2 regions of the Mesorhizobium sp. L-2-11 genome follow, and region 1 is predicted to be linked to the other one. Evidence: predicted binding sites of a transcription regulator. Region 1 holds the regulator's gene; the other holds the start of a gene.
What was found. The regulator PhoB, encoded in region 1, activates phosphate uptake and scavenging genes when phosphate is short. The targets are predictions, from matches to a motif close to TGTCATNNANCTGTCAT.
Positions count from the first base shown of each region.

Region 2: the regulator PhoB is predicted to act here: its motif matches at 2,544-2,560, upstream of ppk2 (polyphosphate kinase 2).

Region 1 covers NZ_AP023257.1:1,248,586-1,253,010, reverse strand. The annotation lists gene JG739_RS06020 (ROK family protein) at 1-1,191, shown strand, start outside; gene phoB (phosphate regulon transcriptional regulator PhoB) at 1,411-2,100, opposite strand; gene phoU (phosphate signaling complex protein PhoU) at 2,117-2,824, opposite strand; gene pstB (phosphate ABC transporter ATP-binding protein PstB) at 2,861-3,676, opposite strand; gene pstA (phosphate ABC transporter permease PstA) at 3,689-4,425, opposite strand, start outside.
Region 2 covers NZ_AP023257.1:4,359,916-4,364,340, reverse strand. The annotation lists gene JG739_RS20955 (hypothetical protein) at 1-143, opposite strand, end outside; gene JG739_RS20950 (glycosyl transferase family 90) at 346-1,317, shown strand; gene JG739_RS20945 (aldo/keto reductase) at 1,350-2,393, opposite strand; gene ppk2 (polyphosphate kinase 2) at 2,648-3,568, shown strand; gene JG739_RS20935 (dihydrofolate reductase family protein) at 3,840-4,425, opposite strand, start outside.

The DNA of each region.
Region 1 (4,425 bases):
TCGGCGGTGCGCCGCGCAGGCCAGCCGTCGCGGACCGAGATCGCCGCAATCACCGGCCTCAGCCATTCGACCATATCGGCGATCTCTTCCGACCTGATCCAGGAAGGCATATTGGCCGAGAGCAAGGCGAGCGAGACGGTTTCGCTGAAACGCGGCCGGCCGCAGGTCGGCCTCAGCCTCAATCCGCAAGCCGCTGCGGTGTTGACAGTTGTGTTGTCGCTGAATTTCCTGTCGGTCGCCGTCATCGATTATGCCGGAAAAGTGGTCGCCGAGGAACAACGCCGGCTGGACACGCTGACCATGTCGCGTGACGCGCTGATCGGCGAATGTATCGCCATCGTCCGGCGCCGGCTCGAAGATCCCGACCTCGACGTCCAAAGCGTCGCCCGCATCGCGCTGGCGATCCAGGGCATCACCGATTCCCATGCGCGCGCCATGTTGTGGTCGCCGATCACGCCGCAGACGAACATCGCCTTCGCCGACATTCTGGAACGCGAGTTCGGCATCCCGGCCATCATGGAGAACGACTGCAACATGATGGCCGTAGCGCTGCGCTGGCGCCACCCGGATCGCTACCGTGACGATTTCATCGCCATCCTGCTCTCGCACGGCATCGGTATGGGGCTGGTGCTGAAGGGCGAGTTGTTCACCGGCACCCACTCCTCAGGCGGCGAATTCGGCCACATGATCCATCGGCCGGGCGGCGCGCTTTGCCGCTGCGGGCGGCGCGGCTGCGTCGAGGCTTATGCCGGCAATTACGCCATCTGGCGCAACGCAAGGCAATTGAGCGAGGACGCCGAGCCGGTCGCCGATATCAGCGACGCCGAGATGCGGGCCCTGGCGGCCCGGGCGCGCGAGACGGACGGACCGGAGCGCGAAGCCTACCGCAAGGCCGGCGAAGCGCTCGGCTTCGGGCTCGGCAGCCTGTTCGCGCTGATCGATCCGGCGCCGGTGGCCATGGTCGGCGCCAGCGCTGCCGCCTTCGACCTGATCGAGCCGGCGCTGCGCGAGGCCATTGCTCAGACCGCCGGCGGCCAGCATTCGGGTTCGATTTCCTTCGACACCGAGCCCAACGAGCTGCCGCTGATCCGCGAAGGCTGCGCCATGCGGGCGCTGAGCTTCGTCGACCAGGAGATTTTCGCGCCCGGCGCACAAGGGAAGTCCGGCACGATCAGGAGAGACGTGGCTTGAATTGACCCGAAAGAGTACCGGAGTATCCACCGTTGGTTCCTTGGACCATCGCAGACATTCGGGATTGGCCGAAATCCTCCCAACTTCGTCATCCCAGGGCGAAGCAGGGCTTGCTCGGCCCAAGGATGACGAAGCGATGGGCGTTTCAGCTAATCGCGAAGGCCTGCGATCCGCCAACGCAAGTACGCCCGACCTGTCAGAACTTCCGCGCCGAGGAACCTAGTCTTCCCTGATCGCATAGCCTGCGCCGCGGATGGTGCGGATGACGTCGGGCATGCGACCATTGTTGACCGCCTTGCGCAACCGGCCGACATGGACGTCCACCGTGCGCTCGTCGATGTAGATCGTCTCGCCCCAGACATTGTCGAGCAACTGACTGCGCGAAAAAACCCGGCCCGGATGCCGCATCATGAATTCGAGCAGCCGGAATTCGGTCGGCCCGAGCCGGATCTCGCTCTTCTTGCGATAGACCCTGTGCGATTCGCGATCGAGCATGATGTCGCCGACCTTGAGCACGCTGGACAGCACTTCCGGCTTGGCGCGGCGCAGCAGCGCCTTGACCCTGGCCATGAATTCCGGTGTCGAGAACGGCTTGACCAGATAATCGTCGGCTCCGGTCGAAAGGCCGCGCACCCGGTCGCTCTCCTCGCCGCGCGCGGTCAGCATGATGATCGGCAGCCGCTCGGTTTCGGGACGCACCCGAAGGCGCCGGCAAAGCTCGATGCCGGAAACCGCCGGCACCATCCAGTCGAGCACCAAAAGATCGGGCACGTTTTCCTGCAGCCGGATTTCGGCCTCGTCGCCGCGCGTCACCACCTCGACCTGATAGCCTTCGGATTCAAGATTGTAACGGAGGAGGACGCCCAGCGGCTCTTCATCCTCCACCACCATGATGCGCGGCGCGATCATCGGCCGGTCACTCCTGTCATGTCGCCGGCGCCGACATCGTCGTTTCGTCGAGCTTCGGGCGATCCGCCGGCAATTGCTGCCCGGTCACGACAAAGTAGGCGTTTTCGGCGATGTTGGTGACATGATCGCCGATACGCTCGAGATTCTTGGCGCAGAACAGAAGGTGCGTGCAGGCGGTGATGTTGCGCGGATCCTCCATCATGTAGGTCAGGAGCTCGCGGAAAACCGCCGTGTATTTCACGTCGATCTTCTGGTCGTCGGCGCGCAGTTCCTTCAACGCGCCGGCATCGCGCGCCACATAGTGCTCGACCACGCCGCGGAGCTGCACAAGAACCAGATCCGCCATCGCGTCGATACCGTGCGACAGATTCCGCGGCGTCGCGCTCTGCCCGACTGCGCTGACCCGCTTGGCTATATTCTTGGCCAGATCGCCGATGCGCTCGAGATCGCCGGCCATGCGGATTGCGCCAACCACGGCGCGCAGATCCTGCGCCATCGGCTGCCGCTTGGCGATAAGCGTGATGGCGCTGTCGTCGAGCTCGCGCTGCCGCGCATCCATGATGGCGTCGTCCGAGACGACGCGCTGCGCCATCGCATTGTCCGACGCGAGCAGCGCGCGGATCGAAGCTGCGACCATTGCGGCGGCGAGCTCGTCCATGTCGCGGATCAGGCGGTCGATATGCTCCAGTTCCTCGTCGAAAGAAGCGACGGTGTGTTCACCCATGGTGCTGTCCTCGTGTTCGAAATTCGCCGGACCCGCTCAGCCGAACCGGCCGGTGATGTAGTCCTGGGTGCGCTTGTCGTCGGGGTTGGTGAACATCTTGTCGGTCGCGCCCTCCTCGACCAGATAGCCGAGATGGAACATCGCCGTGCGTTGCGACACGCGCGCCGCCTGCTGCATCGAATGGGTGACGATGACGATCGTGTAGTTCTCGCGAAGTTCATCGATCAGTTCCTCGACGCGGGCGGTGGCTATCGGATCGAGCGCCGAACAGGGCTCGTCCATCAGGATCACTTCCGGCGACACGGCGATGGCGCGGGCGATGCACAAGCGCTGCTGCTGTCCGCCGGACAGACCGGTACCCGACTCGAGCAGGCGATCCTTGACCTCGTTGAACAGGCCGGCCTTCTTGAGGCTCGATTCGACAATGCCGTCCAACTCGGCCTTGCTCCTGGCCAGGCCGTGAATGCGCGGACCGTAGGCGACGTTTTCATAGATCGACTTCGGAAACGGGTTCGGCTTCTGGAATACCATGCCGACGCGGGCCCGCAGCTCGACGACATCGATCTTCGGGTCGTAGACATCCTCGCCGTCGAGCGTGATTTTGCCGCTCACCCGTGCGATATCGATCGTGTCGTTCATTCGGTTCAGGCACCGCAGGAACGTCGACTTGCCACAGCCCGATGGCCCGATCAACGCCGTCACCTGATGCTCGCGGACATCGAGATCGACGTCGAACAGGGCTCGCTTCTCGCCGTAGTGAACAGAGACCTTTTCGCCCTTCATCTTGATCGAAGGGGCGTTGGTTGCGCTGCTCAGTTTCTGCTCGACGCCGGCTTCCGTCATGAAGTTCATATCCTCTACTCCTTACCAGCGCCGCTCGAAGCGCCTGCGCAGTATCACCGCGATGGCATTCATGATGACCAAAAACACCAGCAAAATCAAAATCGCCGCCGAAGTCTTCTGCTGGAACCCGGCTTCCGGGAAATCCGCCCACATGAATATCTGCACCGGCAGGATCGTCGCGGGATCGGTGAAGCCGCCGGGAATGTCGACGATGAAGGCGACCATGCCGATCATCAGCAACGGCGCGGTTTCGCCCAGCGCATGCGCCATTCCGAGGATGGTGCCGGTCATGATGCCCGGCATCGCCAGCGGCAAGACGTGATGGAATACCGTCTGGACCTTGGACGCTCCGATGCCGAGCGCCGCCTCGCGGATCGACGGCGGCACGGCGCGCAGCGAAGCGCGCGAGGCGATAATGATGATCGGCAGGGTCATCAGCGCCAGCACCATGCCGCCGACCACCGGGGCTGAGCGCGGCATGCCGAAGAAATTCAGGAATACGGCAAGCCCAAGCAGGCCGAAGACGATCGAAGGCACCGCCGCCAGATTGTTGATATTCACTTCGATCATCGTCGTCAGCCGGTTCCTGGGCGCAAATTCCTCAAGATAAATCGCCGCTGAAACGCCGATCGGGAAGGCGATGGCCAGCGTTACGATCATGGTCAGGAACGATCCGACGACCGCGCCCCAGACACCGGCCAGTTCCGGCTCGCGGCTTGCGCCGGTGAAGAAGAAGATCGAGTTGAACCGGCTTTCGA
Region 2 (4,425 bases), 3.1 Mb from region 1:
GTTTCGGTCTCGGACGTGGTCTCGTCTTCCGGCTTCGAACGTTCCTTGGCTGCGACCTTGGCCGCCTGCTTTTCCGCCTTCTTGGCAGCCTTCTGCCGATCGCGTTCCTTGCGTTCCTGGCCGTAATTCGGTGCTCGCGCCATATCTCTTCCTTTCGCAATCCAAAGGGTTATTAGCCCTGCCTAGGAGCATTGGCCTACAAATACAACACCACAAAGGGCGATCGGCTCCATAGACAGCCGGCACGCCGACTGAACACGGTTCCGTGGCTTGCAAGATAGCCGGCACAATGGTGTAGGAGCGACCGGGGGGCAAATCACAAGCCGACTTTTCGCCAAGTGACCGATGGCCACCCTTCAAAGAAACGCACAGAAGCTATTCTACTATGCGCGCAATGCCGTGCGCGATATCGCACCGCAGGCGCTGTTCCGCCGCAGGCTCGCCGCGCTGCTCGATCAGGCCAGGCTTTCGGACGGATCGGTCCGCGCGCGTCTCAACTACTACAACAGATTGCAGGTCGCTTTCGCGCCGAGCGGCGGGGCCGTGCCGGTCAGCCGGCTACCAAGAGGCCGGAGCATGTACTACTACGATCTGAAGGAATTTGCCCGCTACTTCGATCCCGATTTGCGCATCGATCTCGAATTCGGCGACGTCGTCGACGTGCCTACGATGCCGTCGATCGTCAAGGATCGGCCGATCGCCGGTGACAACAGAAACGGGGTCCTGTTCAAGCTCAACAAGTTCCGCCACTTCCACATGCCCGCCGACGATGTAGCCTTCGCGGACAAGCTTCCGGTTGCGGTGTGGCGCGGCGAGCTCAACAACCCGATAAGGACCTTGCTTCTGGACGCTGCGCGCGATCTGCCCTTTTGCGATGTCGGAACGCCCAAGCCGACGGCAGCGCCGGAATATCGCAAGCCTTATCTGAGCATCGACCAGCAGCGGCGCTGTCGCTACATCATTTCGCTCGAAGGCAACGATGTGGCGACCAACTTGAAATGGATTATGAGTTCGAATTCGCTGTGCCTGATGCCACCGCCAACATATGAGACATGGTTCGCCGAAAGCGAACTCGTGGCTGGTGTTCACTATGTGCCGCTCGAACCTGATTTCACGGATCTTGCCGAGCGGGTGCAATATCTCGAAAGGCATCCGACTGAGGCCGAACGCATCGTTGCCGCCGCTAACGCCTATTGCCGCCAGTTCGCCGACGAGCGGGCCGAGCAGGCGATCTGCCTGCTCGTGCTCTACAAATATTTCGTGCTCAGCGGCCAGATCGAGCCTGATCCCGAGGTCTGGCGTTTTATCTCAGGCTAAGCCGGCGACCTTCGACCTGATCTGGATCGATGTCAGATATCTTCCCGGTCAAGAACCAGATCGGCCGGACCAAACCGGTCCTTTGCCGTGAACTGCTGGTGCCAATAGGGGTAGAGAACCGGCGGGCGGCTGACAGCGTCGAGGCGTGCGCGCTCATCGCTGGTCAGCACCAGGCTGGCGGCGGCGATATTGTCCTTGAACTGGGCTTCGGTCCGTCCGCCGATGACCAGCGAACTGACCGCGGGCCGGCCGAGCAGCCAGGCAAGCGCCACCTGCGCCGCCGAAACGCCATGGTTGTTGCCGATATGGGCGAGCACATCGACGATCCGCCACAGCCGGTCCTCGTCGCGGATCGGCGGTTCGGTCCAGCCGCTGAGCTGGCGGGCGGTGGCCTGGTCGCGATGGTATTTGCCGGACAGCAGTCCACCGGCGAGCGGGCTCCACACCAGCACGCCAAGCCCCTGGTCGACCGAGATCGGCAGCAGTTCATATTCGGCTTCGCGCGCTTCCAGCGTGTAGTGGATCTGCTGGGTGACGAAGCGCGGCTGGTGCTGGCGGTCGCTGATCCCCAGCGCCTTCATCACTTGCCAGCCGGAATAGTTGGAACAGCCGACATAGCGGATCTTGCCCTGGCTGACGAGCGTGTCGAGCGCGGCGATGGTCTCTTCGAGCGGCGTCGTGCCGTCCCATTCGTGCAGGAAATAGATGTCGATGACGTCGGTCCTGAGGCGCTTCAGGCTCTTCTCGCACTCGCGGATCAGATGGTAGCGCGACAGGCCCTCATCGTTGGGGCCGTTGCCGATCCGCATGCGTGCCTTGGAGGCGATCAGCACATCGCCCTTGCGTTTGCCGCCGAGCGCTTCGCCGATGATCTCTTCCGAAAGCCCGTTCGAGTAGACATTGGCGGTGTCGATGAGATTGATGCCGGCGTCGATGCAGAGGTCGATCATCCGGCGAGCCTCGTAGAGATCGGTCTTGCCGACCGCCGAAAATGCGCCGGCGCCGCCAAAAGTCATGGTGCCCATGGTCAGCGTCGAAACCTTCAGCCCGGAACGGCCGAGTGTACGATATTCCATGTCAGATCCTCGCAATTGCGTTGAGAAGGGAGCTTTGAAGGCTGCCCGGGGATCCTGGCTTTGTAGGACAATTCGGCCCGTTTGTCGTGCGCGCCAGGGAGGCTGATCGATCACATCTCACGGATTTGCGCGGCCGGTGCGCGGGCCGGCTGCAATAAAACCGTCATTGCCGGCCTATATGCAAATCGGCTCAAGGTGTCCGATCTCGGCCGGCAGGCCGACGCCGACACGGGCGTGCAAGCGGAGCAGCATAAATGACCGAAGCAAAACAGAATTCTCCCGCCAAGGACTGGCTGGAAGCGGAGCTGGCCGACACGCTCGACGAGGACTACGAGCTGGAGATGTCGGAACCGGCGCTGTCGCTGGAAATCGCCAAGATCTACAAGAACACGCATCCGCCCTCGATGGATCGCCTGCAATATTTTCGCGACCTGATCACGCTGCAATCCGAATTGATCAAGCTGCAGTCCTGGGTGGCTTACACCAGGAAGAAGCTGGTGGTGGTTTTCGAGGGCCGCGACTCGGCCGGCAAGGGCGGCGTGATCAAGCGCATCACCCAGCGGCTCAATCCGCGCATCTGCCGCGTCGTCGCGCTTCCGGCGCCGACCGAGCGCGAGAAGTCGCAATGGTATTTCCAGCGTTACGTGCCGCATCTGCCTGCGGGCGGCGAGATCGTGCTGTTCGACCGCTCCTGGTACAACCGCTCCGGCGTCGAGCGTGTGATGGGCTTCGCCGAGCCGGAGCAGGTCGAGGAGTTTTTTCGCGACGTGCCGGAGTTCGAGCGCATGCTGGTCCGCTCCGGCATCACCCTGGTCAAATACTGGTTCTCCATCACCGACGAGGAGCAGCAGATGTGCTTTCAGATGCGCATCCATGATCCGATGAAGCAGTGGAAGCTGTCGCCGATGGACCTGCAGTCGCGCGTGCGCTGGGAACAGTACACCAAGGCCAAGGAAGAGACGTTCGCCCGCACCAACATCCCCGAAGCCCCGTGGTTCATCGTCGAGGGCAACGACAAGAAACGGGCACGGCTGAACTGCATCGATCACCTCCTCAAGCAGATGCCCTATGAGGAGGTGCCGCACGAGGAGATCACGCTGCCCGACCGCGTATTCAATCCCGAATACGAGCGCCAGGTGCTGCCGCGCGAGCTGTATGTTCCGCAGAAGTATTGAGACAGCGCTCCCTTCTCCCCGTCACTATACGGGGAGAAGGTGCCGGCAGGCAGATGAGGGGCGGCGCCAACCTCGACAGTTTAACCAGCCCAAGTCACTGCGTCGATCAAACTTATTCTGAGGTCATATTGCCCTCAGTATATTGTCCGGCAGCGTAATCTTCGATCGCTTGCGCCGCCCCTCATTGCCCTGCCGGGCATTTCTCCCCGTATAGTGAGGGGGAGAAAGGGGCCAGCACCGAGGCTTTCGCCAAAAGAGCAGACGAAATGTCCTAATCGCGCTCGATGATGACATGCATGGCATTCGGCGTTGCGACCTGCTCGCTGCAGCGGTAGCCGAGCTTGACCATGTCGATGCCGGCAAAAAGGTTCTCGCCTGAGCCGAGCAGCATCGGCGATATCGCCAGATGCATGTCGTCGATGAGCTTTTCCCGGAGATATTGCCGGATCGTGGCGACGCCGCCGCCGAGCCGGACATCCTTGCCGTCAGCCGCGGCCTTCGCCTTTTCCAGCGCTGAGTGAATGTCGGGCACGAAATGGAAGGTCGTGCCGCCCTCCATGACGACAGGATCCCGCGGATGGTGGGTGAGCACGAAGACCGGCACATGATACGGCGGGTTGTCTCCCCACCAGCCTTTCCAACTTTCATCAGGCCATTCTCCCCGGATCGGCCCGAACATATTCCGTCCCATTATCCAAGCCCCGACATTTTCGAAGCTGCGCGCCACGAACCCGTCGTCCGTGTCCGTGGTGCCGCTGTCCTCGCCGGACATGTTGCGGAAGGTTCGGGTGCCGAACATCCATGTGTGCAGGGCTTCCCCGCCGACGCCCAGCGGCTCTTTCAGGTCCTGGTCGGGA